DNA from 2 places in the Cellulomonas sp. H30R-01 genome. Region 2 is predicted to be linked to the other one. Evidence: predicted binding sites of a transcription regulator. Region 2 holds the regulator's gene; the other holds the start of a gene.
The links. Region 2 encodes HrcA, which represses chaperone genes, less so after heat shock. Its sites were predicted from a motif close to TTNGCACTCGNNNNNNNCGAGTGCNAA; they were not measured.
Positions count from the first base shown of each region.

Region 1: a site for HrcA is predicted at 2,288-2,314, ahead of groES (co-chaperone GroES). Genes of this name have one in related genera too.

Region 1 covers NZ_CP048210.1:2,487,517-2,491,523, reverse strand. The annotation lists gene GXP71_RS11060 (glutamate--cysteine ligase) at 1-1,010, opposite strand, end outside; gene GXP71_RS11055 (class I SAM-dependent methyltransferase) at 1,010-2,197, opposite strand; gene groES (co-chaperone GroES) at 2,451-2,747, shown strand; gene GXP71_RS11045 (WhiB family transcriptional regulator) at 2,845-3,141, opposite strand; gene GXP71_RS11040 (MerR family transcriptional regulator) at 3,402-4,007, shown strand, end outside.
Region 2 covers NZ_CP048210.1:1,949,887-1,953,893, reverse strand. The annotation lists gene GXP71_RS08705 (hypothetical protein) at 1-838, shown strand, start outside; gene GXP71_RS08700 (DUF3097 domain-containing protein) at 905-1,762, opposite strand; gene hrcA (heat-inducible transcriptional repressor HrcA) at 1,891-2,916, shown strand; gene dnaJ (molecular chaperone DnaJ) at 2,984-4,007, shown strand, end outside.

The sequences.
Region 1 (4,007 bases), 540 kb from region 2:
TCCTCGCTGCACCCGAGCCGCTCCGCGACGGGCGCGAGCTCGACGAGCCAGCGGCCCACGGCGTCGGTGACGAGCTCCTCGTCGCCCGCGGCGTTCGTGATGATGATCGCGTCCATGCCGTAGCGGGCGGAGCGCCACTTGTTCTCCTGCGCGAACCACGGCGGCAGCGCGGGCAGCGGCTCACCGCGGTCCAGCATCGACGAGAAGTGCTCGACGAAGCAGTGGGTCAGCGCGGAGATCGCGGTGACCTCGAGCAGGTTGGTCGCACCGTCGGCCACGCGCATCTCGAGCGTCCCGAACCGCGGCGACGGGCGGACGTCCCACCGCACCTCGTCGAACTGGTCGATGACGCCGGTGTGCATCATGTCGCCGACGTACTGCTCGAGCTGCTCCCACCGCTCGAACCCGAACGGCAGACCGGCGGTCGGCAGCTGCTGGAACAGCAGCGCGCGGTTGGACGCGTACCCGGTGTCCTTGCCGCCCCAGAACGGCGACGACGCGGACAGCGACTGCAGGTGCGGGAACACCGTGAGCATCGCGCGGGACAGCGGCAGCACCTTGTCGCGGTCCTCGATGCCGACGTGCACGTGCACGCCGTAGATGAGCATCTGCCGGCCCCACCACTGCGTGCGGTCGATGAGCGTCGCGTAGCGCTGCTTGTCGGTGACCTTCTGCTGCGCCCAGTTCGCGAAGGGGTGCGTCCCCCCGCCCATGAGCTGGATGCGCAGCGGTTCGGCGGCCGCGGCGACCTCGTCGAGCGCGCGGCGCAGGTCGGCGCCCGCCTCCCCGACGGTCCGGCACACGCCCGACGCGACCTCGACGGTGTTGAGCAGCAGCTCCTGCTTGATGTGCGGGTGCTCGGACCCGTCGGTCGGCCGCACGGTGTCGAAGATCGCCTGGGCGGCCTGCCGCAGGTCGCCCGAGTCGGCGTCGACGAGCGCGACCTCCCACTCGAGCCCGACGCTCGACCGCGCGGACCGCGCGAACGGGAGCGTGACGGGCGCGGCCATCAGACGCGCTCCACGACGAGCACCTGCTGGTGCCCGGCGACGCGGGTCAGGACGACGGTGGCGTCGGCGTCGCCGCGCAGGTCGAGCTGCTTGCGGAGCTGCTCGGGCACGACGGCCGTGCCGCGCTTCTTGATGGTCAGCCGCCCCACGCCGCGCTCGCGCAGGTACGTGCGCAGCCGCTTGAGGCCGAACGGCAGGGTGTCGAGCACGCGGTACGCGGTGGCGACGGGTTCGTCGTGCAGCTCGTCGGACGTCACGTAGGCGATCGTGGGGTCGACGAGCGTCCCGCGCACCCGGTGGGCGACGTCGCCGACCAGCCCGGCGCGGATGACGGCGCCGTCGGGCTCGTAGAGGTACGCGGCCACGGGGCCGGCCGCGGCGTGCGCGGGCCCGTCGGGACCGGTGCTCAGGGTGTGCGCCGTCGTCCCCGACAGCACGAGCGCCGACCGCCCGGGGCCCTCGGGCGCGAGCGGGCCGAACCAGAGCCCGACCTCGACGACGTCGCCGTCGACGGACACCCACTGCGCGTGCGCGTCGGCCGGGAGCGCCGAGTGCGGGACCCCCGGGCCGAGCTTGAGCCCGAGCGCGGGGACGCGGTCGCGCAGCGCGAGGACGGCGTCGAGCGGCGGCGCGTACGCGGCGGGGTCGAACACGCGGCTGCCCGACGACGTGCGCCGCGCGGGGTCGGCGTACACCCCGTCGACGCCCTCGGCGACGAGGTCGAGCGTGAGCCCGTCGGCGTGCCGCACCTCGGTGTCGGGGAAGTGCCGCAGGTTGACGGTGGCGATCGCGGCGGTGGCCTCGTCGACGTCGGTCGCGAGCACGGCGAGCCCCATGCCGGCGAACGCCATCGCGTCGGCGCCGATCCCGCACGTGAGGTCGGCGACCCGCGTGCTGCCGGCGTCGCGGTACCGGCGGGCGTGGTGCGCCGCGACCGTGAGCCGCGTGGCCTGCTCGAGGCCCGCGGCGGTGAAGAGCATGCCGTCGGCGAAGTCGCCGAGCTTCGCGCGGGCCCGCGCGCGCAGCCGGGACTGCGTGAGCGCGGCGGCGACGAGGGCCGGGTCGAGCCCTTCGGCGTGCAGGCGCGCGGACAGCGCCATGGTCCGCTGCTCGTCGTACGGCGGGAGCGCCGAGAGCAGCGCCCATCCCTGGGGGCTGAGCAGCGCGCTGAGGCCGGCGGCGTCCATGCGGGCGATCCTTGCACGGCCCGACCGCCCGCACGACGGGCCGAGCGGCCCGACCTGCCACCTCCGGCACGTCCGTGCCACGACCGCTCGTTGGCACTCGCCTTGACCGAGTGCTAACGCGTTCCTAGAGTGAGGAGCTGGCACTCTCCTGGCGAGTGTGCCAGCTGCGCACCTGGTCACGGCACCCGCGACGACGTGAGTCGGTGCGCTCGGACAGCTCGAACACGACTCACATGCGAAGGGGAGGTCCGCTGTGTCGGTCTCCATCAAGCCCCTCGAGGACCGGATCGTCGTCAAGACGCTCGACGCGGAGACGACGACGGCCTCGGGTCTCGTCATCCCGGACAGTGCCAAGGAGAAGCCCCAGGAGGGCGAGGTCCTGGCCGTGGGTCCGGGCCGTGTCGACGACAACGGCAACCGGATCCCGCTCGACGTGGCCGTCGGCGACAAGGTGATCTACTCGAAGTACGGCGGCACCGAGGTCAAGTACGCCGGCGAGGAGTACCTCATCCTCTCGGCCCGCGACATCCTCGCGGTCGTCGTCAAGTGATCTGACGGTGCCCGGCGTCCGTCGCTGACGGTGCCGGGCACCACGAAGGCCCCCGACCTGCTGGTCGGGGGCCTTCGTCGTCTCGTGGGTCTGCGGGTCAGACGACCGCGCGACGACCGCTGCGCTGCGCCAGGATCGCGGCCCGCTCGTCCTCCGAGAGGCCGCCCCACACGCCGTAGGGCTCGCGCACCGCGAGCGACTGCTCACGGCACTCCTTGAGCACCGGGCACGTCGCGCAGATGGCCTTGGCCGCCTCCGCGCGGCGCCGGCGCGCCGACCCACGCTCGCCCTCGGGGTGGAAGAAGAGGTCCTGGTCGGCGTCGCGGCAGGCGCCTTCGAACTGCCACTCCCACAGGTCCATCACCGGTCCGGGCAACCGCGAGATCTCCGCCATGCGTCCTCCTCAGTCATTCCGAGTCGGCGGGCCGTGGGCTCCAGCGCGCTCGGTAGCTCGGTTGTCAGGCACCCCGCACGGTGGTGCGGGTGGTGCGATGGGCTGAACGCTACAACCGCGCCAGAAGTTGTTCAAGACTGCTTCGCACGATCGTGTGATGACGCGCTTCTGAGCAGACGCCCAGGTCGGCTGGCGCGGTCCGTCCGCGCGCCGTCGTCGTCACCGCACGATGACCCCAGCAGCACTGGCACAATCGCGTCATGCCCGCCGACGAGGACGTGTCGACGCCCACGGCCACGGCGCCCGACGCGGGAGCGCCCGCGCTCGCCGTCGCGGCCGTCGCGCGCCGGCTCGGCGTCGCGCCGGCGACGCTGCGCACGTGGGACCGGCGCTACGGGCTCGGACCGTCGGAGCACTCCGCCGGCGCGCACCGGCGGTACAGCGCGACCGACGTCGAGCGACTCCTCGTCATGCGACGCCTCACGCTCGAGGGCGTCGCCCCCGGTGAGGCCGCGCGCCTCGCGCTCGCGACCGACGTGTCCGCCGAGCACGGCCACCGCGTCCGTCCCGTCGCCCCGCACCCCGACGCGAGCCCCACCGCCGTCGTCGACGCCGCGCTCGCGGACGACGCCGACCGCTGCGCCCGCCTGCTCGCCCTCGCCCCCGGCGCACCCGGCGCGGTCGCCCGGTGGTGGACCGACCTCGTCGAGCCCGCGCTCACGCAGCTCGCCCGCCGGACCGTCGTGGACCGCCCCGGGGTCGACGCCGCGCTCACCGTCCGCGCCGCCGCGTCCGCCGCGCTGCGCGACGCGACCGTCGCCCCGCCCACCCCGGGCAGCCCGGTCGTCCTCGTCCTCGTGCCGCCG
Region 2 (4,007 bases):
GCCCCCGCCGTCCGGGACGCCCGGGTACGGCCAGACGCCTCCGCCGGGCGGCTACCCGCCTCCGCCGGGCGGCTACCCGCCTCAGCCGGGGGGCTACCCGCCGCCGGCGGGCTATCCGGCACCGGCGGGCTACGGGGCGCCGTCGGCCACCGCGCCGATCGGCGAGTCGCTGCAGTACGGCTGGCAGAAGTTCACGACGAACGGCGGCGTCTTCGTCGCGGCCACGCTGATCTGGCTGGCCGTCGCCGCGGTCGTCGTCTTCCTCGTCACCCTGGTGTTCGGCGGACTGTCGGCGCTCGCGGACCCCGACGGGGACGGCGTCTCGAACGGGATGGGGCTGGGCTTCTCGTTCGGCTTCGTCGTCGTCTACACCGTCGCGTGGCTGGTGGCGTACCTCGTCCAGGCCGCGTTCGTGCGGGTGTCGCTCAACCTCACGTACGGCCGCCCGGTCGCGCTCGGCGACTTCTTCCGCTTCGAGAGCTCGGGCCCGGTGGTCCTGACGGCGTTGCTGCTGGCGGCTGTCAACCTCGTGGTGGGGCTCGTGGCGTGGATCCCGCTGATCGGCTGGCTCGTGAGCGTCGCGGCGAACCTGCTCGTGCTGTTCACGCTGTGGTTCGTCATCGACAAGCAGCTGAGCCCGGTCGACGCGCTGCGGTCGAGCATCCGGCTCGTCACCTCGAACCTCGCGACGACGATCCTGTTCTACCTGGTGGGCGGCGCGATCATCTGGGCGGGCGCGATCCTGTGCGGCGTCGGCCTGCTGGTCGCCGTCCCGGTCGTGCTGGTCGCGACGTCGTACCTGTACCGGCGCCTGCTCGGCGAGCCGATCGCGCCCTGATCGCGCCGTGACCGCGCGCCACGAGCGTGCGACGCCTCGCCCGGGACCGCGCCGGGCGGGGCGCCGTCATGCCGTGACGAAGTCGATGAGCTCCTCCACCCGGCCGAGCAGGCTCGGCTCGAGGTCGGCGTAGGTGCGGACGGTCCCGAGGATCCGCTTCCACGCGTGCGCGACGTCGGCCTGGTCCGCGGCGGGCCAGCCGAGCTCGCGCAGGATGCCGTGCTTCCACTCGGTGCCGCGCTCGATCGTGGGCCAGCGCTCGAGGCCGAGGCGCTGCGGGCGGACCGCCTGCCACACGTCGACGTACGGGTGCCCGAGGACGAGCACGGTCCCGGCGGGCGCGGACCGCGTGACCTCCGCGGCGATCCGGCCCTCCTTGGACCCGGGCACCAGGTGGTCGACCAGCACGCCGAGGCGGCGTCCGGGGCCGGGCGCGAACGCGCGCACCGCGTCGGACAGGTGGTCGACACCGTCGAGCAGCTCGACGACGACGCCTTCGAGGCGCAGGTCGTCGCCCCACACCTTCTCGACGAGCTCGGCGTCGTGCTTGCCCTCGACCCAGATGCGGCTGCCGCGCGCGACGCGGGCCTGCGCGCCGCGCACCGCGCGCGACCCGGAGGCGGTCCGGGTCGGGGCGGCGGGCGCGGTCGCGCGGACGGGGGCGGTGAGCGCGACGGGCTCGCCGTCGACCCAGAACCCGGGCCCGAGCGGGAACGTGCGCGTCCGGCCGCGCCGGTCCTCCAGGACGACGACGTGCATGCCGCCCGACTTCTCGACGCGGACGACCGCGCCGACCCACCCCGTCGTCACCTCCTCGACCACGAGGCCGACGTCGGCGGCCTGCGGCCGTGACGTGCGGGCCGGGCGGTGGTGGGAGGAGCCGGAGCCCCCGAGCACGTCCGAGCCGTAGCGGTCCTGAGTCACGCGCGGCACTCTAGGGCGCCGGTGCACGCGCCGGTGGAACGTCGGGGGCGCGGCGTAGGATTGGCACTCGTGCACGGCGAGTGCTACCCGTGGCCGCATGGCCCGGGACCGACGCGGGGGAGGCGAGAGTGAGCGAGGACCGTCGGCTGGACGTGCTGCGCGCGATCGTCGAGGACTACGTCGCGACGCGTGAGCCGGTCGGGTCGCGCGCGCTCGTCGAGCGGCACGCGCTGGGCGTGTCGCCCGCGACGATCCGCAACGACATGGCGGCGCTCGAGGACGCCGGGTACATCGCGCAGCCGCACACGTCGGCCGGACGCGTCCCGACGGACAAGGGCTACCGCCTGTTCGTGGACCGGCTCACGACGGTCAAGCCGATGTCCGCGGCCGAGCGGCGCGCGATCGGCGAGTTCCTCGACCACGCGGTGGACCTCGACGACGTCGTCGACCGCGCGGTGCGACTCATCGCGCAGCTCACCGGGCAGGTCGCGGTCGTGCAGTACCCGTCGTTGCGGCGCTCGGCGCTGCGGCACGTCGAGCTCGTCACCGTCGGCGCCCGGCACCTGCTCGTCGTCCTCATCACGGACACGGGCCGCGTCGAGCAGCGCACGCTCGAGCAGGACCACGACGTCGACGAGGCCGTCGTGGCGCAGCTGCGCGCGCGGCTCAACGTGGCCGCGACCGGTCGCCGTCTGTCGGAGCTCCCCGACGCGTTCCGCGAGCTGCACGACGCGTTCGCGCCGCAGGACGCGCCGCTGGTGCGTCAGGTCGTCGCGCTGGTCGAGGAGACGCTGGCGCAGGAGAGCGAGGAGCGCGTCGTGCTGGCCGGCACCGCGAACCTCGCCCGCGGCGGCGGCGTCGACTTCGCGCACTCGATCGGCCCGGTGCTCGAGGCGCTCGAGGAGCAGGTCGTCCTGCTGCGCCTGCTGTCCGAGATGGCAGAGGACCAGGCCGCGGTCAGCATGCGGATCGGGCGCGAGACGCAGCACGACGGCCTGCTGGAGACGAGCTTCGTCACGACGGGCTACGGCGACGAGAGCGGTGCGGTCGTCGCTCGCGTCGGCTCGCTCGGCCCGTTGCGCATGGACTACCCCGGGACGATGACCGCCGTGCGCGCCGTCGCCCGCTACCTGACCCGCATCCTCGCCGGATGAGCCCGCTGCGGCGTCCCCGGCCCGTCCCCACCGCGTGCCTGAGCACAGGAAGCGAGCGCACCCTCACGTGACCGACTACTACGAGATCCTCGGCGTCCCGCGCGACGCGTCGCCGGAGCAGATCAAGAAGGCGTACCGGAAGCTCGCGCGCGAGCACCACCCCGACGTCGCCGGCAGCGACTCCGCGTCCGAGGAGCGCTTCAAGGACGTCTCGCGCGCGTACGACGTGCTGTCCAACCCCGAGAAGCGCCGCGCGTACGACCTCGGTGCCGACCCGGCGTCGCCCGGCGGCGGCATGGGCGGCGGCTTCGGCTTCCAGGACATCTTCGAGACGTTCTTCGGCGCGGCCGCGGGTGCGGGCGCGCAGCGCGGACCGATCCCTCGCGCGCGTCGCGGCCAGGACGCGCTCGTGCGCCTCGACCTCGACCTCACCGAGGTGACGTTCGGAGCGCACAAGGAGGTGCCGGTCGACACGGCCGTGCTGTGCCCGACGTGCGGCGGCTCGTGCTGCCGTCCCGGTACGTCGCCGCGCACGTGCGAGGTCTGCCACGGCCGTGGCTCGGTGCAGCGCGTCGCGCGGTCGTTCCTCGGCCAGGTGATGACGACCCAGCCGTGCGCCGCGTGCCACGGGTTCGGCACGGTCATCCCCGAGCCGTGCCCCGAGTGCTCGGGCGAGGGCCGGGTGCGGTCGCGCCGCACGCTCGGCGTCGACGTGCCCGCGGGCGTCGACACGGGCACGCGCATCAAGCTCACGGGACAGGGCGAGGTCGGCCCGGGCGGCGGCCCCGCGGGCGACGTCTACCTCGAGGTGCACGAGCGCAAGCACGACACGTTCGTGCGCCGCGGCGACGACCTGCACGCGACGCTCCAGGTGCCGATGACCGCGGCCGCGCTGGGCACGACGCTCCAGCTCGACACGCTGGACGGCGAGCGCGAGGTCGACCTGCGTCCCGGCACGCAGCCGGCCCAGGTCGTCACGCTCAAGGGTCTCGGCGTCGGCCACCTGCACGCGGGGGGCCGCGGCGACCTGCACGTGCACGTCGAGGTGCAGGTCCCCACCGCGCTCGACGACGAGCAGGTCGAGCTGCTGC